DNA from 2 places in the Streptomyces sp. NPDC005931 genome. Region 2 is predicted to be linked to the other one. Evidence: riboswitches for the same ligand, from Rfam matches in the RefSeq annotation. Region 2 holds a riboswitch; the other holds the start of a gene.
The links. A riboswitch is a leader RNA that binds a small molecule or an ion and turns the genes downstream of it on or off. The one in region 2 is predicted to bind glycine.
Positions count from the first base shown of each region.

Region 1 (10,014 bases), on a different contig from region 2:
CCGGAGACGCGATACTGGTCGACAACAGGCCGCTGGTGCCGCCGTACACGGTGCTCGCGGTGGGGGACGGCGAGCGGTTGAGCACCCGGTTCCAGAACAGCCCCGACGGGCTGTATCTGCACGCACTCCAGGAGAACTACGGCATCCGGACCGGGATCTCCGTGGAGGACGAGCTCCGGCTGTCCGCCGCACCGAGTGTGATCGTACGTACTGCACAGCCGAGAACTGAGAAGGGCACATCGTGATCGCCGTACTGGGCCTCGTCGTGGGAGTCGTGGCCGGCCTGTTGGTCCGGCCCGAGGTTCCGGCGGTCGTCGAGCCTTATCTGCCGATCGCCGTCGTGGCGGCGCTCGACGCCGTCTTCGGTGGCCTGCGGGCCATGCTCGACGGCATCTTCGACGACAAGGTCTTCGTGGTGTCGTTCCTGTCGAACGTGGTGGTGGCCGCGCTGATCGTGTTCCTGGGCGACAAGCTGGGCGTCGGAGCCCAGTTGTCCACCGGTGTCGTGGTCGTCCTCGGCATCCGCATCTTCTCCAATGCCGCGGCGATCCGCCGGCACGTGTTCCGGGCGTGAGGCCGATGAACGACCGTGAGCACGACGTGACCCCGCCGCGCCCCGCGCGAGGACCGGCCCCCTCGACGGGAGGGGAGAACGAGCCTGTGCGCAAGCCGAGGCCCGACCCGGCGCCGGCGCCCGACGCCGCGCCGCCCCCTGGTTCCTCGCCGGTCTCCGAGCCTGCGCCCCAGCCCGGGGCGGCGCCGGGCGCCGTACCGTCGTCGCCGACGGGGCGACTGCGCAGGGAACTGCCCGACGAGGTGCCCGCCGCGGACCCGGCCGCGTCCGCGGAGGCCGGGGCGGCCGGAGAGGACACCGAGCCCCGGTTGACCGGGCGGCAGCGGTTGGCCCAGGGGCTGTGGCCGCCGCGGATCACCCGGGCCCAACTCATCGTCGCCCTCCTGCTGTTCGGTCTCGGCTTCGGTCTGGCCGTCCAGGTGGCCTCGCACAGCGACGGCGACAGCGCGCTGCGCGGGGCACGTCAGGAAGATCTCGTGCGCCTCCTCGATGAACTCGACGACCGCACGGAGCGTCTTGAGGACGAGAAGCAGGGACTCGAGAAGCAGCGCGACGAGCTGGAGAACAGCTCGGACCAGGCGGAGGAGGCGCGTCGGCAGACCGTGGAGAAGGAACGGCAATTGGGCATCCTCGCGGGTACGGTGGCCGCACAGGGCCCCGGCATCACGATGACCGTCCAGGATCCCAAGGGGACGGTGGAGGCGGACATGCTGCTCGACGCGGTCCAGGAACTTCGTGCCGCCGGTGCCGAGGCGATTCAGGTGAATGGCGTGCGTGTCGTGGCCGGCACCTTTCTGACGGACTCGGGCAACGGCGTGGGCGTCGACGGGAACAAGATCACCGCGCCGTATCGTTTCAAGGTCATCGGCAAGCCGCAGGACCTGGAACCGGCGCTCAACATCCCCGGAGGCGTGGTGCAGACCCTCGAGAAGGAACAGGCCACCGTTACCGTGGAGCGGTCGACCAAGATCGTCGTGGATGCCTTGCGAGCGGCGAAGCTGCCTGACTACGCTCGGTCGTCCTCGCAGTGAACCGGGGGTGCATGGCGGGCGTCCGGCGAGGGCATGAGGTTGCGGGGGGTCGGCGCACCGATTGGGTGGTGCGTGGTGGAAACTGTCTGGTGGAGACGGACGTTGTGAAGATGTCCGGGTCCGCCGATGTGTTCAGTCAGGGTTCGTCCTGCCCCACGGGCGGGTCTGTTTCGGTCAAGGGGAATCGCCCGTGAAGTTGTTTGCGAAGTTGTTCGGCAAGAGCTCGCGAGAGGGCAGCGACAACGCGACCGCTCGCCATCGCGCACAGCCCGAGGCCGAGGAGCGGCGTCCGCTGTTCCGGGACCAGGTGGCGGGCGCGGATGCAACCGGGCGCCAGGGCGCGCCGTCGGTTGACCCTGCGCAGTCGGGCGGAATAGGTTTCGGACAACCGTCGACCTCAGGTACGGGTGGAGGGTTCTCCGACCCGTACGCGTCCCACGCCCCCGGTGGGCAGCCGCGGCAGGAGGATCCGTCCATGTCGGCCCTGGTGTGTACGAGGTGCGGTAACCGCAACGCGGAGAACAGCCGCTTCTGCTCCAACTGCGGTGCGCCGCTCAGGCCCGGCGTCACCCCGGAGCGCCCCTCCGAGACGACGTCCACGATCTCCATCTCGGGTCTCGAGGCCTATGACGCCGAGGCCACCGGTCAGACGCCGATGCCGATGCTGTCCCCCGAGGCCCAGGCTGCCGTCGACGCCCTCCCGATGGGTTCCGCGCTCCTGGTGGTGCGCCGCGGCCCGAACTCCGGCAGCCGTTTCCTGCTGGACGGCGACCTCACCACGGCCGGGCGCCACCCGCAGAGCGACATCTTCCTGGACGACGTGACGGTCTCGCGCCGGCACGTGGAGTTCCGCCGGAGCCCGGACGGCTCGTTCACGGTCGCCGACGTCGGCAGCTTGAACGGCACGTACGTCAACCGCGAGCGGATCGACCAGGTCGCCCTGTCGAACGGTGACGAGGTGCAGATCGGCAAGTACCGGCTGGTCTTCTACGCGAGCCAGCGGAGCTACTGACCCTCCCCCGGACGCGTACCGGGGGAAGCCCCCAGGGAAGGTCCATGCTTCACACACCGAGCGGCGGTGCCGGGCACGGCGCCGCCGCCGCGGACACTGGACTGATGAGCATCGGCACGGTCCTGAACGTGCTGCGCGAGGAGTTCCCCGAAGTCACCATCTCCAAGATCCGCTTCCTGGAGTCGGAGGGGCTCATCGAGCCGCAGCGGACCCCGTCGGGGTACCGCAAGTTCAGTGCCCGGGACGTTGAGCGCCTCGGTCATGTCCTGAGGATGCAGCGGGACCACTATCTGCCGCTCAAGGTGATCCGTGAGCACCTGGAGGCCATGGAGCGGGGTGAGGCCGTACAGCTGCCGGTGGTCAACCGCCAGCGTGACGCGGAGGGCGGCTCCGAGGCGCCGCCCGAGGGGCCCACGGCGGCCCGCATCGGGCGGGACCAGCTGCTCGAGGCCGCGGGCATCGACGAGCGGGATCTCGTCGAGTGGGAGTCGTACGGGCTGATCACTCCGGTGGAGGAGGGCGTGTACGACGCCGAGGCGGTCACCGTGGCGGGGCTCATCACGGAGCTGGGCCGGTTCGGCATCGAGCCACGGCACCTGCGGGCGATGAAGGCTGCCGCCGACCGGGAGGCCGGGCTGGTGGACCAGGTCGTCGCCCCGCTCAGACGCCACCGGAATCCCCAGACCAGGGTGCACGCCGAGGCGCGGGCGAAGGAGCTGGCCGGCCTGACGGTGAAACTGCACGCGGCACTGGTGCGAACGGCGCTCGGGGTGCGGCTGCCCTGAGGACGGCGACGGGGGTGCGGATCGGCGCCCGATCCCTGCCCGACTACCCAAACATCCCGAGCACGGCCTAGGGTTGCTGTGTGAACGAGCTCGATGTCGTAGGTGTCCGGGTCGAAATGCCCTCCAACCAACCGATCGTGCTGCTGCGTGAAGTGGGAGGCGACCGCTACCTCCCCATCTGGATCGGACCGGGGGAGGCGACGGCGATCGCCTTCGCCCAGCAGGGCATGGCTCCCGCACGGCCGCTGACCCACGACCTGTTCAAGGACGTGCTGGAGGCAGTCGGTCAGGAGCTCACCGAAGTACGCATCACCGACCTGCGTGAGGGCGTCTTCTACGCGGAGCTGGTCTTCGCCAGCGGCGTAGAGGTGAGCGCCCGCCCCTCCGACGCCATAGCGCTGGCACTGCGCACGGGAACCCCCATCTTCGGCAGCGACACGGTGCTCGACGACGCCGGCATCGCCATCCCGGACGAGCAGGAGGACGAGGTCGAGAAGTTCCGTGAGTTCCTCGACCAGATCTCGCCGGAGGACTTCGGTACCAGCAGCCAGTGAGCGGCGGGGCAGACGGCGCTGCGGTCCGGGCCCGGCACGGTGCAGGGCGGGGCGGAGCCGACGCGTGGCGCGTCGTGCGCCGTCCACGGGGGAGAGCCGGACGGGAGCGGTCGGAACGTAACCCGGAAAGCCCGCACGTGCCGAAGGAGCAGGAGACCGTCACACGACCCGTCCGGAGCGCATTCGGCTAGCCTTTCCCCGCGGTGGGGCACGGGAAACCACTCTTAGGGTGATTATCACTCGGCGTGCCGAGTGTGGCGATCGTTGACGCACCCTTGGTGACTGCCTACCGTCGAGGAGGCAGGTCAAGGACGGAGGTCGGCGTGAGAAGCAGCGGCGACGGTACGGCTGGGGGTGCCCCCGGACGCAGTCTCGGGGCGAGCGGTCCGTACCCTCCCACAAGCTCTCGGTTCCGCTCGGGCGCGGGGTTCCCGCAGCACGGCAGCGCCGTCGATCACACTCCCCGGCGGCCCACGGCCGTGCCGGACAGCGGAGGGGCCCCGTCCATGACGTCCGAGCAGATCGGTTACCGGGGCCCCACGGCCTGCGCGGCCGCCGGCATCACCTATCGGCAACTGGACTACTGGGCCCGTACCGGCCTGGTGGAGCCCAGCGTGCGACCCGCGCACGGGTCCGGCACACAGCGGCTGTACAGCTTCCGGGACGTCGTCGTCCTGAAGATCGTCAAGCGGTTCCTCGACACGGGTGTGTCGCTGCAGAACATCCGTACCGCCGTGCAGCACCTGCGGGAGCGGGGTTTCCAGGACCTGGAGCGGATGACGCTGATGAGCGACGGCGCGACCGTCTACGAGTGCACGTCGCCGGACGAGGTCCACGCCCTGCTCCAGGGCGGCCAGGGAATCTTCGGGATCGCCGTGGGCGTCGTGTGGCGGGACGTCGAGAGCGCGCTGTCGCAACTGCACGGGGAGCGCGTGGACACCGGGGAGACGCTGGTCGGGCACAACCCCGCCGACGAGCTGGCGCGGCGGCGGAACCGGGCGGTCTAGCCAGGCCGGCAGGGCGTTGTCAGTGGTATGGGGCAGCATCGGAGATGTGAGATCCGCGCCCACGATCCTGCACCTCGACATGGACGCCTTCTACGCCTCGGTGGAGCAGGCGTCCAAGCCGAGCCTGCGCGGGAAGGCCGTCGTCGTGGGCGGGCTCGGGCCCCGTGGTGTGGTGGCCACGTGCTCGTACGAGGCGCGGGTCTTCGGAGTCCATTCGGCGATGCCCATGGCTCAGGCGAGGCGGCTCGCGCCCAACGCCGCCTACCTGGTGCCGCGCTTTGCCCTCTACCGGTCGATCAGCGACCAGGTGATGGGGTTGCTGCGGGCCCTGTCCCCCCTGGTCGAGCCGCTGAGCCTGGACGAGGCGTTCGTGGACCTGGAGGCCGGCGGGACGGCCTGGGACGAGCGGTCCGCGCGGCTGGCCGGGGTGAAGCTGCGCGCGGACATACGGGCCGTCACGGGGCTCACCGGGTCGGTGGGGCTCGCGGCCTCCAAGATGCTGGCCAAGATCGCCTCGGAGCAGGCCAAGCCGGACGGGCTGGTGGTGATCGAGCCGGGGACCGAGCGGACGATGCTCGGGCCCCTGTCGGTGCGGACGCTGCCCGGCGTGGGGCCGGCCACCGGCGACCACCTGAGGCGTGCCGGGATCCACACGGTCGACGAACTCGCCGAGGCCGGTGAGGACGAGCTCGTACGGCTGCTCGGCAGGGCGCACGGACACGCCCTGTACGCCATGGCGCTGGCCCGCGACGATCGGCCCGTGGTGGCCGAGCGGGAGGCCAAGTCCGTGTCGGTCGAGGACACGTACGACGTGGACATCCACGACCGGGTGCGGGTCGGGACGGAGGTGCGGCGGCTGGCCGACCGGTGCGTGGGCAGGCTGCGGGCGGCCGGACTGTCGGGCCGGACCATCGTGCTGAAGGTGCGGCGGTACGACTTCTCCACGCTGACCCGGTCCGAGACGCTGCGGGGACCGACGGACGATCCCGCGGTGGTGCGTGAGGCGGCCGCCCGGCTGCTGGACTCGGTCGACACGACGGGTGGGGTGCGGCTGCTCGGTGTGGGGGTCACCGGGCTCGCCGACTACACGCAGGAGGACCTGTTCGCGCAGGCGGCCGGGGAAGGCGAACCCGTTCCGGGTGAGGAGCCCGAGGCCGTGCCGGCGGAGACCCGGCCCGCGCCCGCCGAGCGGCGCTGGCCGGCGGGGCACGACGTGCGGCACACGGAGTACGGGCACGGGTGGGTGCAGGGGAGCGGGTTGGGGCGGGTCACGGTCCGGTTCGAGACGCCCGGATCCGAGCCCGGGCGGGTGAAGACCTTCCGCAACGACGACCCGGACCTGCAGCCGGCGGAGCCCTTGCCCCTGGTGGCCAGAGGGCCCGGGGGCAGCGGGGAGACCGGGGCCGCGGGGGCCGGAGCGGGAGCCGCTTGGGCGGGGTCGGGGGGTGGGGGAGCCGGGCCGGGCTGAGCGGGGCCGGGCGGGCGGATTGAGAGGCTGTCCGCTCCCGTGCCCCTACGCCGGCTCGTCGTTGCCCCTGCCCGCGAGCTTGCCGAAGTCGCGGTCCGGGCGCGGAGGAGCCGCGGCGATGTCGAGGCCGTAGTGGTGGTAGAGCTGGAGTTCCTGCTCGGGAGAGAGGTGGCGGCCCACGCCGAAGTCGGGGGCGTCCTTGATCAGTGCGCGGTCGAAGGGGACGTGGAGGGCGCCGTCGACGAGTTCACTGGGCTCCAGGGGGACGAAGGCGTCGCGGCTGAACAGGCCCGTCCGTATCGCCGCCCACTCCGGTATGCCGGTGGCGTCGTCGAGGTAGACCTCGTCGATCGTGCCGAGCCGGGTGCCGTCGCGGTCGAACGCCTTGCGGCCGATCAGGTTGCGCGGATCGATGTCGGTCTGCACGGGCCCTCCACTGGTCGCAAACTCATCCGTAAGCACTACAAAACGGCACAATCGACGGTGCGGCCACTCGAAGGTCCGTGCGGGCCGCTCGCTGGTACGCTGGCAGACGGCTGCTGACCCCGTGCGGGAGAGTCCTCCAGGCACCATCGGAGGCGCCGAAGGAGCAAATCCTCCCCGGAATCTCTCAGGCACACGTACCGCACGGACGAGGTCACTCTGGAAAGCAGAGCGGGTGTCGACGGCTTCCGCTCTCACCGACGGTGAAAGCCGGGCGCCCTTCGGGCGGTCCGGTGAAGCTCTCAGGTTGAGATGACAGAGGGGGAGGCCGTCCGGGCACCCGCGCCGTGGTGCCCCTCGAAGGTCGTCAGACCAGGAGGCCTCCGCAATGACCGCCCATCGCACTCCGCTCTCCGAGCTCGAACAGGGAGTTCCCTTCGAGCAGCGCCACATCGGCCCCGACCAGGAAGCGCGGGCCAAGATGCTCGCGCAGGTCGGCTACGGCTCGCTCGACGAGCTGACGGCCGCCGCCGTCCCCGATGTGATCAAGAATGCCGATGCGCTGGACCTGCCGGGTGCGCGCAGCGAGGCCGAGGTGCTGGCCGAGCTGCGGTCGCTGGCCGACCGCAACGAGGTACTGGGCTCGATGATCGGGCTCGGGTACTACGGGACCTTCACGCCGCCGGTCATCCTGCGCAACGTCATGGAGAACCCGGCCTGGTACACGGCGTACACGCCGTACCAGCCGGAGATCTCCCAGGGGCGGCTCGAGGCGCTGCTGAACTTCCAGACCGTGGTCGCCGAGCTCACCGGACTGCCGACCTCCGGCGCCTCCCTGCTCGACGAGGGCACCGCCGCCGCCGAGGCGATGGCCCTGTCCCGGCGCATGGGCAGGAACAAGAAGGGGCTGTTCCTGGTCGACGCGGACGCGCTGCCGCAGACCATCGCCGTGATCGAGACCCGCGCGGAGCCGACCGGCGTGGAGGTGGTCGTCGCCGATCTGAGCGAGGGCATCCCCGCCGAGGTCGCCGGGCGCGAGATCAACGGCGTGCTGATCCAGTACCCGGGTGCCTCCGGTGCCGTGCGCGACATCAAGCCGGTGATCGACCAGGCGCACGAGCTCGGCGCGCTCGTCACCGTCGCCGCCGACCTGCTGGCCCTCACGCTGCTGAAGTCGCCCGGTGAACTGGGCGCCGACATCGCGGTCGGCACCACGCAGCGCTTCGGCGTCCCCATGGGCTTCGGCGGACCGCACGCCGGCTACATGGCGGTGCAGGAAAAGATGGCGCGCAGCCTTCCCGGGCGGCTCGTCGGCGTCTCCGTCGACGCCGACGGCAACAAGGCGTACCGGCTGGCCCTCCAGACGCGTGAGCAGCACATCCGCCGGGAGAAGGCCACCAGCAACATCTGCACCGCCCAGGTGCTGCTCGCCGTCATGGCGGGCATGTACGCCGTCTACCACGGCCCCGAAGGCCTGCGGACCATCGCGCGGCGCGCCCACCGGTACGCGACGGTCCTCGCCGAGGGACTGCGGTCCGGCGGTGTCGAGATCGTCCACGGCTCCTACTTCGACACGCTCACCGTGCGGGTCCCGGGGCGGGCCGCCGAGACCGTCGCCGCCGCGCGGGACAACGGCGTCAACCTGCGTCTCGTCGACGCCGACCACATTTCGATCGCCTGCGACGAGACCACGACCCGGTCGCAGCTGGGCGCCGTGTGGAGCGCCTTCGGCGTCGAGGGCGACGTCGAGGCCCTGGACGGGGCCGCGCGGGACACGCTCCCCGACGCGCTGCTGCGCAACGACGAGTACCTGACCCACCCGGTCTTCCAGCAGTACCGCTCCGAGACGGCGATGCTGCGCTACCTGCGCCGCCTCGCCGACCGGGACTACGCGCTGGACCGCGGCATGATCCCGCTGGGCTCCTGCACCATGAAGCTCAACGCGACCACCGAGATGGAGCCGGTCACCTGGCCCGAGTTCGGTCAGCTGCACCCGTTCGCCCCCGTCGAGCAGGCACAGGGCTACCTCACGCTCATCCGTGAGCTGGAGGAGCGGCTCGCCGAGGTCACCGGGTACGACAAGGTGTCGCTCCAGCCCAACGCCGGTTCTCAGGGCGAGCTGGCCGGTCTGCTCGCGGTGCGCGGCTACCACCGGGCCAACGGGGACGAGCAGCGCACCGTCTGCCTCATCCCGTCCTCCGCGCACGGCACCAACGCCGCCAGCGCCGTGATGGCCGGTATGAAGGTCGTCGTCGTCAAGACCGCGGACGACGGCGAGATCGACGTCGAGGACCTGCGGGCGAAGATCGAGAAGCACCGCGACGAGCTGGCGGTGCTGATGATCACGTACCCCTCGACGCACGGAGTGTTCGAGGAGCACGTCGCCGACATCTGCGCCCAGGTGCACGAGGCCGGCGGCCAGGTGTACGTGGACGGCGCCAACCTCAACGCGCTGGTGGGCCTGGCCAAGCCGGGCCACTTCGGCGGTGACGTCTCGCACCTGAACCTGCACAAGACCTTTTGCATCCCGCACGGCGGCGGCGGCCCCGGCGTCGGCCCGGTCGGAGTGCGCTCCCACCTCGCCCCGTACCTGCCGAACCACCCGCTCCAGGACGAGGCCGGCCCGGAGAGCGGGGTCGGACCGATCTCGGCCGCTCCGTGGGGCTCGGCGGGCATCCTGCCCATCTCGTGGGCGTACGTCCGCCTCATGGGCGGCGAGGGGCTGAAGCGGGCCACGCAGGTGGCGGTGCTCAGCGCCAACTACATCGCCAAGCGGCTGGAGCCGCACTACCCGGTGCTGTACACCGGCCCGGGCGGGCTGGTCGCCCACGAGTGCATCATCGACCTGCGCCCGCTGACGAAGGCGACCGGTGTGAGCGTGGACGACGTGGCCAAGCGGCTGATCGACTACGGCTTCCACGCGCCGACGATGTCGTTCCCGGTGGCCGGCACGCTGATGATCGAGCCGACCGAGTCCGAGGACCTGATCGAGCTCGACCGGTTCTGCGACGCGATGATCGCGATCCGCGCGGAGATCGAGAAGGTCGGCTCCGGCGCATGGCCGGCGGAGGACAACCCGCTGCACAACGCCCCGCACACCGCCGCCGCCCTCGGGGCGGAGTGGGAGCACGCGTACAGCCGGGAGGAGGCCGTCTTCCCG
Region 1 covers NZ_JBIAIG010000010.1:274,677-284,690, reverse strand. The annotation lists gene ACFYOV_RS23725 (DUF881 domain-containing protein) at 1-245, shown strand, start outside; gene ACFYOV_RS23720 (small basic family protein) at 242-574, shown strand; gene ACFYOV_RS23715 (DUF881 domain-containing protein) at 580-1,605, shown strand; gene ACFYOV_RS23710 (FHA domain-containing protein) at 1,667-2,617, shown strand; gene ACFYOV_RS23705 (MerR family transcriptional regulator) at 2,662-3,402, shown strand; gene ACFYOV_RS23700 (bifunctional nuclease family protein) at 3,483-3,956, shown strand; gene ACFYOV_RS23695 (MerR family transcriptional regulator) at 4,280-4,963, shown strand; gene ACFYOV_RS23690 (DNA polymerase IV) at 5,010-6,431, shown strand; gene ACFYOV_RS23685 (PRC-barrel domain-containing protein) at 6,477-6,857, opposite strand; glycine riboswitch at 6,972-7,067, shown strand; gene gcvP (aminomethyl-transferring glycine dehydrogenase) at 7,243-10,014, shown strand, end outside.
Region 1: linked by a shared signal. The riboswitch ahead of gcvP (aminomethyl-transferring glycine dehydrogenase) and the one ahead of gcvT (glycine cleavage system aminomethyltransferase GcvT) in region 2 are both predicted to bind glycine.

Region 2 (10,014 bases):
CGTCACCGTCATCACCGCCGCCGCACGCCGCCGTGGTCAGCAGCGCCGCGACCACGGCGGCAGCGGCCATGGCCTGCTTGCGCCGCCCTGAGGTGCGTTGGGTAGTCACGATCTCGGATCCTCCGATTAGATGAATCCCCGTGTCGATGCCACGGGACGCTGTGGGTACGGCGGTTCAGCGGGAGCCCTTCGGGTCCAGCGCGTCGCGCACGCCGTCGCCGAAGAGGTTGAAAGCAAGAACGGTGATGAAGATCGCCACACCGGGGACCACCATGTACATGGGGTCCGCGTCGTAGTAGTCGATCGCGTTCGAAAGCATCTGCCCCCAGGAGGCCGTGGGCGGCTTCACGCCCACGCCCAGGAAGCTGAGTGCCGCCTCGGTGAGGATGTTGGTGGGGATCATCATCGTCGTGTACACGATGATCGGTGCGACGAGGTTCGGCAGCAGTTCCTTGAACAGGATGTAGAACCGACCGGCGCCCAGCGATCGGGCGGCCTCCACGTACTCCCGCTCACGCATCGAGAGGGTCTGGCCGCGCACCACGCGTCCGATGTACGGCCAGCCGAAGAAGCCGATGACGAGGATCATCACGAACACGCGCACGCCCGTGCCGTGCAGCCCCAGCATCTCGTTCGGCATGACGGAGACCAGGGCGATGATGAACAGCAGCTGGGGGAAGGCGAGCAGGCCGTCCATCACGCGGCTGATGAGCGAGTCGACCCAGCCGCCGAAGAAGCCGGCCAGGATGCCCAGGACGGTGCCGAGGATCACCGCCACGACAGCGGACAGGAAGCCGACCAGCAGGGAGATGCGCGCGCCGTAGAGGATGCGGGCGAGGATGTCACGGCCGTTGACCGGCTCGACACCCAGCAGGTGGTCACCGCTGATGCCGCCGAGCGATCCCGTGGGAGTGCCGAACAGCGGGTCGATGAGGTCCTCGTGATACTCGTTCGGGTCCTGACCGAGCAGGTTGGTGATCACCGGGGCCAGCAGCGCGATCACGATGAGCACGAGCACCACGACACCGCCCGAGAGGGCGAGTTTGTCCCGCTTCAGACGCTCCCAGGCGATCCGCCCCAGGGAGCGCCCCTGAACGGCCTTTCCGTCCGCGCTGGCTGCCTCGGCCTCCTCGGCCGCACTGGGGGCCGCTTCGGCGGTCGGCTCGTGCAATGGTGCCGTCATCTGGCAGGGACCCCTCTCAACCGGCGGTGACCGGCCCGGACTTGCCGCTGTAGCGGCGTCATCACTCCGTCGTACACAAGGGCGAACGCCCCTGGAGCGGGAGTCTTCAACGCTTCGACGGCGGCTTGCCAGACTTGACTGTGAATGGATGCGTAAACGTGATGCTGTCTGGGGGGTTCCGTTATGCGGACGACCGGTAACGCGGGCCGGACAGGGGCAAGTTACGACATTGCCTGCATGTCAGGATCTTTCCCGCGTTTCTACGCGTGCAGAGTCCGGTGACCGGCCGCCGAACGGACGGGGGAGGAACGACTCAGAAACGTCCCGGCGCCGGCGGGAAGCCGTAGCCCGCGGCCGGGGCCTGGGCGGAGGCGGGGGCGTGCGCCTCGCGGTCGTAGAAGGGCCGGGCGTTGGCGCGCAGCCACATGGCGACGGGGTCGTGCTCGTCGGACATCGCGACGGTGGACACCGGAAGACCGTCGGGGACGGCGCCGAGGGACTGCTGCATCATCGTGCGCACCGAGTCGACGGCCGGGGGCGAGGTGTCGTACACGTCCAGGCCGATGGCGAGGTACGGGGCGCCGAGCGCGGGCTGCACCCAGGCGCGGCGCAGCGAGCGGACGGCCGGGGTGCGGTGGGCGTTCTGCGCGAGCAGGGCGTAGAACTGCGGGATCTCGATGGCGGGTTCGGACAGCTTCAGCGGTCCGGCGGGCTGGCGGTCCAGGCCGGTGGCGATGCGCCGCAGATCGAGCCACGGGATGCCGACGCCGCCGCCGGGGGCGTGCGGGTTGAGCCAGAGGCCGTAGCGGTCGGGATACAGGGCGCGGGCGACCTCGAGGCCGTCGACGACCTCGTACGACCGGGTCCAGCCACTGGCCGAGAGTTCCTGGGCGGAGGTGACGCAGGGGGCGTAGCCGAAGCCCTCGACCTCCATGTTCCCGTACTGGGCGTCCGGGGAGCCGGCCTGGCCGTGCCAGAGCAGCATCCAGACCTGGCCGGAGGAAGGGGTCGCGAGCGCACGCAGCAACGCCTCGTAGGCGTCGTAACGCCCGGGCGTCACCTGGCGCAGCATGTGCTCGACCTGCCCGGCCGCCGCGGTGCCAGCGCTCACTTGTATCGCCCCTCCGTACAACGCCCTCGCCGAGCCAATGAACCTAGCTTAAGCCGCGCACCAGCGGGCGGACCGCTGCCGGCTCCGGGGCCGGGGCTGCGGGAGCCGCCGGGGCCGCCGGCGTCGGTCGGGGGTGCGGAGTGCCGGTCACGCGGCCCGCTGGTAGAAGGGCCGGATCCGTTCGCGCATCCACGTGGCCACCGGGTCCTGGGTGACGTCCAGGAGGACCAGGTTGACCGGCCAGGGCGCCGTGGTGCGGCCCAGGGCGCGGGAGAGGGCGTCCATGGGGGCGGCCCGGACGTCGCCCTCCAGCCGGGAGAGTTCGACGCCCACGAACAGCACCGGGTCGGCGGTCTCGATCGCGGCGAGGCAGCGGCGCGCGGTGGTCACCACGCCGATGGACTCGAACTCCGCGGAGGCCGCGGAGAGGAAGTCGACGGGGTCGTCCCTCCAGTCGGGTTCGAACAGGCGGACCCGGCCGCCGCTCGCGGCACCGTCCAGCGGGGTGCGTCCGGCCCGGCACAGCTCGGCCACGGCGGGGGGCGGCAGCGGGATGCCGACCACGCCGCCGGGGTTGACCGCGATCCCGGCCTGCGGAGGCAGCCCGCGGGCGAACTCCACGGCGGGCGCGACGGTGTACGCCATGTGGGAGCCGACGACCTGGTGGAACTGCTCCTCGGAGCTGAAGACGGGGACGTACGCCTGACCGTCGAGTTCCAGGGTGGGCAGGTCGAGCGGGCCGCTGTGCGGGCCGCCGCCGTTGGGCAGCGGTATCCACACGAAGCTGCGGCCCAGCACCTCGATGATCCGCCCGCCCGCGGTCGGGACGCCGAGGGAGGCCGAGAGGACCTCCTCCAGCTCGTTGCCGGGCCATCCGCCGTGCGGATGGGGGTGCGCCTGCGCCGGGAAGTCCACGGAATCGCCCGGGGGGAAGTCCATCTGCCTACCACCTGCCTGGAACCACTGCTGTGGCGGAAAGGCTATCGGGTGCCCGTGTCACCCTGTCCCGGCCGTACGGCCCGCGAAGGCGATCCTGCGCAACGCGTTCGCCGCCTCGCGGTCGATCAGGACCGCCGACCCGCAGGCCGCGGGCAGCTCCCCCCGCTCGACGGCCCGCAGCAGCCGGTCGCTCGCCGCGCGGTGGCGCAGGAAGGCGTAGCGCGAGACGCCGCGCCCCCGCTCGCGCTGCCCGGCGAGGGCCTCGGTCGGCGCGACGTCGAGCAGCAGCAGATGCAGCCGGGCGCCCCGGCGCCGGGCCTCGCGGGCCAGCCAGCGGCGCACCCACGCCTGCGTACCGCAGTCGTGCACGACGACGCCCTCGCCGGTGCGCAGGGCGCGGCGCAGACCGGCGTAGTGCGCGAGGCGGACGAGCGGGCGGTACACCCCGTACGGCAGGAGGCGCGGCACACGGCGCTCCCAGCGGTCGCGGGTGTCCTGGGAGTCGATCCGGGTGCCGCGCACGGTGCGCCGCATCAGGGTGGATTTGCCGCTGCCGGGCAGTCCGGTGACCACGACGACGTCGCGGGGCCCGAAGAGCAGGGCGTGCGGGCCGCGGCCGGCGCGCTCGCGCAGATCGCGGACGACGGGCGCCGGCCCGGCGCCGCGGGCCCCCCGCGCCGGGGCGGCCGGCTGCTCGGGCAGCGCCGCGCCCGTGGTGGTGGCGGCGTACGCCGGTGTCGTGTTCACCGTGATCGTCCTCCCCTGGGGCCAGGTCGTGGAGTCCCGTCCCCGCTGAGTGTAAAGAGAAGGTAATGCCGGGTGTCTCTCGTTTCGGTCCGTTTCCTGGCACAGGCCTGTCACAGCCCGCCGTGACCGACCGGGCACCCTGAGCATCCCCTGGAAAGGGTCCCCCTGCCGTGCCCCGGGAATGCGTGCAATGATGTCCGCGCCAACTGCATACCGGCCGTTTGAATCCGCGCGGGAGAGTCCCCGGCACTGTTGCCGCCGGGGCGCCGAAGGAGCAAGTCCCTCCCTTGAATCTCTCAGGCCCCGTTACCGCGCGGGCGAGGCACATCTGAAAAGCGGGCCGCTGCAGCAGTGCTCCAGCGGCCCCACCCAAGGTGCAAGCCGTGCCCCGTCCCCTGCGCGGACGGTCATGGCGAACCTCTCAGGTTCCGATGACAGATGGGGAGGAACGTCCTCGCCCTCCCCCGCCCGGCTTCCGCGCGGGGGTACCCCATCGCCTTGGGAGACCGACCGATGAGCAGTACCGAACTCCGCCGCACCGCGCTCGACGAGCTGCATCGTTCGCTCGGCGCGACGATGACCGACTTCGCCGGCTGGGACATGCCGCTGCGCTACGGCTCCGAGCGCGACGAGCACAACGCCGTGCGCACGAGGGCGGGCCTCTTCGACCTCTCGCACATGGGCGAGATCACCGTCACCGGCCCGCAGGCGGCCGCCCTGCTGGACTACGCGCTGGTGGGCAACATCGGCGGCGTCAAGCCCGGCCGCGCCCGCTACACCATGATCTGCCGCGAGGACGGCGGCATCCTGGACGACCTGATCGTCTACCGGCTCGCCGAGGCCGAGTTCATGGTGGTCGCCAACGCCTCCAACGCCCAGGTGGTGCTGGACGCGCTGCGCGAGCGCTCGGGCGGCTTCGACGCCGAGGTCCGCGACGACCGCGACGCCTACGCGCTGCTCGCCGTGCAGGGCCCCGAGGCCCCCGGCATCGTCGCCTCGCTGACCGACGCCGACCTGGACGACCTGAAGTACTACGCCGGTCTGCCCGGCACGGTCGCCGGCGTGCCCGCCCTCGTCGCCCGTACCGGCTACACCGGCGAGGACGGCTTCGAGCTGTTCGTGAAGCCCGAGCACGCGGTGGAGCTGTGGCAGGCGCTGACCAAGGCGGGCGAGGGCGTCGGCCTGGTGCCGTGCGGGCTGTCCTGCCGGGACACGCTGCGCCTGGAGGCGGGCATGCCGCTGTACGGGCACGAGCTGACCACCTCCCTGACGCCCTTCGACGCCGGTCTGGGCCGGGTGGTCAAGTTCGAGAAGGAGGGCGACTTCGTGGGCCGCGCCGCCCTCACCGAGGCCGCCGCCCGGGCCGAGCAGAACCCGCCGCGCGTCCTGGTCGGCCTGGTCGCCGAGGGCCGCCGGGTCCCGCGCGCCGGCTACGCGGTCGTCGCCGGCGGCGAGGTCGTGGGCGAGGTGACCTCCGGTGCCCCCTCCCCGACGCTGGGCCGGCCGATCGCGATGGCCTACGTCGACGCGGCGCACGCGGCGCCGGGCACGCCCGGTGTGGGCGTGGACATCCGGGGCAGTCACGAGCCGTACGAGGTCGTGGCGCTGCCCTTCTACAAGCGGCAGAAGTGACACCGTCGTAGGCGGTAAATCGACGGCCGCGGGCCGTCGGCGGCCCTGAGCGGTCGTAGGCGGCCCGTGCGCCGTCACCGGCCGTCCCGGGACACCTCCCACCCGTGAGTCGGGGCACGTCGTGCCTGCTCACATGCGCTTCCCGCAGTCCCCCATTCATCAGCAGTCCCCCGCGTACAGGAGAATTCTGGCCATGAGCAACCCCCAGCAGCTGCGTTACAGCAAGGAGCACGAGTGGCTGTCGGCCGCCGAGGACGGCGTGTCGACGGTCGGCATCACGGAGCACGCGGCCAACGCGCTCGGCGACGTCGTCTTCGTCCAGCTCCCCGAGGTCGGCGACACGGTGACCGCGGGCGAGACCTGCGGCGAACTGGAGTCGACCAAGTCGGTCAGTGACCTGTACTCCCCGGTCAGCGGTGAGATCACCGAGGTCAACGAGGACGTGGTGAACGACCCGTCGCTGGTCAACTCCGCCCCGTTCGAGGGTGGCTGGCTGTTCAAGGTGCGGGTCACCGAGGAGCCGGCCGACCTGCTGTCCGCGGACGAGTACGACGCCGAGATCGCCGGCTGAGGAGTCGTAGCAGCATGTCGCTTCTGAACACACCCCTGCACGAGCTCGACCCGGCGGTGGCCGCCGCGGTCGACGCCGAGCTGCACCGTCAGCAGTCCACCCTCGAGATGATCGCCTCGGAGAACTTCGCTCCCGTGGCGGTCATGGAGGCCCAGGGCTCGGTCCTCACCAACAAGTACGCCGAGGGCTACCCCGGCCGCCGCTACTACGGCGGCTGCGAGCACGTCGACGTGGTCGAGCAGATCGCCATCGACCGCGTCAAGGAACTCTTCGGCGCCGAGCACGCCAACGTCCAGCCGCACTCGGGCGCGCAGGCCAACGCCGCCGCGATGTTCGCGCTGCTCAAGCCGGGCGACACGATCATGGGCCTGAACCTCGCGCACGGCGGGCACCTGACCCACGGAATGAAGATCAACTTCTCCGGCAAGCTCTACGACGTCGTCGCCTACCACGTCGGCGACGACGGCCAGGTCGACATGGCCGAGGTCGAGCGGCTCGCCAAGGAGAACAAGCCGAAGCTGATCGTCGCCGGCTGGTCTGCCTACCCGCGGCAGCTGGACTTCGCCGCGTTCCGCCGGATCGCGGACGAGGTGGGCGCGTACCTCATGGTCGACATGGCGCACTTCGCCGGTCTGGTCGCGGCGGGTCTGCACCCGAACCCGGTGCCGCACGCCCACGTGGTGACGACCACCACCCACAAGACGCTGGGCGGCCCGCGCGGCGGTGTGATCCTCTCCACGGCCGAGCTGGCCAAGAAGATCAACTCCGCGGTGTTCCCCGGCCAGCAGGGCGGTCCGCTGGAGCACGTGATCGCCGCCAAGGCGGTGGCCTTCAAGGTCTGCGCCTCGGAGGAGTTCAAGGAGCGCCAGCGCCGCACCCTGGAGGGTGCCCGCATCCTGGCCGAGCGCCTGGTCGAGGACGACGTCAAGGCCGTGGGCGTGGACGTGCTGTCCGGCGGCACGGACGTGCACCTGGTCCTGGTCGACCTGCGCAACTCCGAGCTGGACGGGCAGCAGGCCGAGGACCGTCTCCACGAGGTCGGCATCACGGTCAACCGCAACGCGATCCCGAACGACCCGCGCCCGCCGATGGTCACCTCGGGCCTGCGCATCGGCACGCCCGCGCTGGCCACCCGCGGCTTCCGGGCCGAGGACTTCGCCGAGGTGGCGGACGTCATCGCCGAGACGCTCAAGCCGTCCTACGACGCGACGGCGCTCCGGGCCCGGGTCACGGCACTCGCCGAGAAGCACCCGCTGTACCCCGGTCTGAAGTAATTTCGTACGCTTTTCGTCGTACGGATGTCCGGGGCACCGCGCACACTGGACCAGTGTGCGCGGTGCCCCGCACCGTGAGCCGCGCGAGCGGCACCCCACATGTGAACCGCGTCAGCGACACCCCCTGTGAACCACCCTCCCGCCGGTGGACAGCGCCGTCCGCCGAACCCCTAGGAGTCCCCCCGTGGCCATCTCGGTCTTCGACCTGTTCTCGGTCGGCATCGGCCCGTCCAGCTCGCACACCGTCGGCCCCATGCGGGCGGCCCGCATGTTCTCCCGGCGGCTGCGCAACGAGGACCTGCTGGCCTCCGTCGCCTCCGTGCGCGCCGAGCTGTACGGCTCCCTGGGCGCCACCGGCCACGGCCACGGCACCCCCAAGGCGGTGCTGCTCGGCCTGGAGGGCGACTCGCCCCGCACGGTGGACGTGGAGACGGCCGACGAGCGCGTGGAGAGGATCAAGGCCAACGGCCGGCTGAGCCTCCTGGGCGAGCACGAGATCGCCTTCCGCTTCGACGACGACATGGTGCTGCACCGCCGCAAAGCGCTGCCGTACCACGCCAACGGCATGACCCTGTGGGCGCACGACGCCTCCGGTACGGAGCTGCTGTCCAAGACGTACTACTCGGTGGGCGGCGGATTCGTCGTCGACGAGGAGGCCGTGGGCGCGGACCGCATCAAGCTCGACGACACCGTCCTGAAGTACCCCTTCCGCACGGGCGACGAACTGCTGCGCCTCACCCGGGAGACCGGCCTGTCCATCTCCTCCCTGATGCTGGAGAACGAGCGCGCCTGGCGGACCGAGGAGGAGATCCGCGAGGGCCTGCTGGAGATCTGGCGGGTGATGCGCGAGTGCGTGGCGCGCGGCATGTCCCGCGAGGGCATCCTGCCGGGCGGCCTGAAGGTCCGCCGCCGCGCCGCGAACACCGCGCGCAAGCTGCGCTCGGAGGGCGACCCGCAGGCCCTGGCCATGGAGTGGATCACCCTGTATGCCATGGCCGTGAACGAGGAGAACGCGGCCGGCGGCCGGGTCGTCACCGCCCCGACCAACGGCGCGGCGGGCATCATCCCGGCGGTGCTGCACTACTACATCAACTTCGTGCCCGGCGCCGACGAGGACGGTGTGGTCCGCTTCCTTCTCGCGGCCGGCGCGATCGGCATGCTCTTCAAGGAGAACGCCTCCATCTCCGGCGCCGAGGTCGGCTGCCAGGGCGAGGTCGGCTCCGCCTGCTCGATGGCCGCGGGCGCCCTGGCCGAGGTCCTGGGCGGCACTCCGGAGCAGGTGGAGAACGCCGCGGAGATCGGCATGGAGCACAACCTCGGCCTGACCTGCGACCCGGTCGGGGGGCTGGTCCAGATCCCGTGCATCGAGCGCAACGGCATGGCCGCGGTGAAGGCGGTCACGGCCGCGAGGATGGCGATGCGTGGCGACGGCTCGCACAAGGTCTCCCTGGACAAGGTCATCAAGACCATGAAGGACACCGGTGCGGACATGTCGGTGAAGTACAAGGAGACGGCCCGGGGCGGACTGGCCGTGAACATCATTGAGTGCTGAATGACCGGTGCTGAGTGCCGGCTGACGATTGTTGAGCACTCAACGGGCTTTGGGGTCAAGTCCGTTGCGTCGGGGGAATAACACCAACTCCCGTCCCCACGGCACTTCACGGGAGACCCCCATGCTGCGCGGCATCGACGTGAGCTCGTACCAGCCCTCCTCGTACGACACCGACGGCCTGTCCTTCGTCTTCGTCAAGGCGACGGAGGGCCGTTCGTACACCAACCCCCGGCTCTCCGCCCAGACGAGGACCGCCCGCGAGGCCGGGCTGGCCGTCGGCTTCTACCACTTCCTCTGGCCGGGCCACCTCACGGCCCAGGCGGAGCACTTCGTGAGCGAGGTACCGGGGAAGCGGGGCGACATCCTCGCCGTCGACTGGGAGACGACGGGCGAGGGCACCCACGCGAGCAACGCGGAGAAGGACCGGTTCATCCGGAAGGTGAAGGAGCTGCGGCCGCACCACAGGGTGATCCTCTACTGCAACCGGGACTTCTGGCTCAACGTCGACACCACGTCCTACGCGGGTGACGGCCTGTGGATCGCCGACTACGTCACCGCGGGCAAGCCGCGCATCAAGGCCGCATGGCGCTTCCACCAGTACACCGACGACCCCCTCGACAAGAACGTCGCCGCCTTCTCCAGCAAGGCGGCGCTCAAGGAGTGGGCCACCCCCGGCGCCTGAGCGCGGGGGGTGGCCGTCGGTCACGCGCCTACTTCGGGTCGCGGTTGAACGTGGAGGTCGACCAGAGGTGGCCGAGCACCGCGAGACCCAGGCACCAGGCGACCGCGAGCCACCCGTTGTGGCCGATCGGGCTGTCGAGCAGCAGCCCGCGCAGCGTCTCGATGGCCGGCGTGAACGGCTGGTACTCGGCGATCGGCCGGAACCAGCCGGGCATGGTGTCGACCGGGATGAAGGCGCTGGACAGGAGCGGCAGCAGGATCATCGGCATCGCGTTGTTGCTCGCGGCCTCGGCGTTCGGGCTGACCAGGCCCATGCCGACCGCG
Region 2 covers NZ_JBIAIG010000020.1:74,329-84,342, forward strand. The annotation lists gene ACFYOV_RS31000 (ABC transporter substrate-binding protein) at 1-109, opposite strand, end outside; gene ACFYOV_RS31005 (ABC transporter permease) at 176-1,183, opposite strand; gene ACFYOV_RS31010 (enhanced serine sensitivity protein SseB C-terminal domain-containing protein) at 1,497-2,255, opposite strand; gene ACFYOV_RS31015 (enhanced serine sensitivity protein SseB) at 2,442-3,233, opposite strand; gene ACFYOV_RS31020 (AAA family ATPase) at 3,291-3,980, opposite strand; glycine riboswitch at 4,203-4,302, shown strand; gene gcvT (glycine cleavage system aminomethyltransferase GcvT) at 4,494-5,612, shown strand; gene gcvH (glycine cleavage system protein GcvH) at 5,806-6,183, shown strand; gene glyA (serine hydroxymethyltransferase) at 6,198-7,457, shown strand; gene ACFYOV_RS31040 (L-serine ammonia-lyase) at 7,642-9,009, shown strand; gene ACFYOV_RS31045 (glycoside hydrolase family 25 protein) at 9,131-9,691, shown strand; gene ACFYOV_RS31050 (ABC transporter permease) at 9,720-10,014, opposite strand, start outside.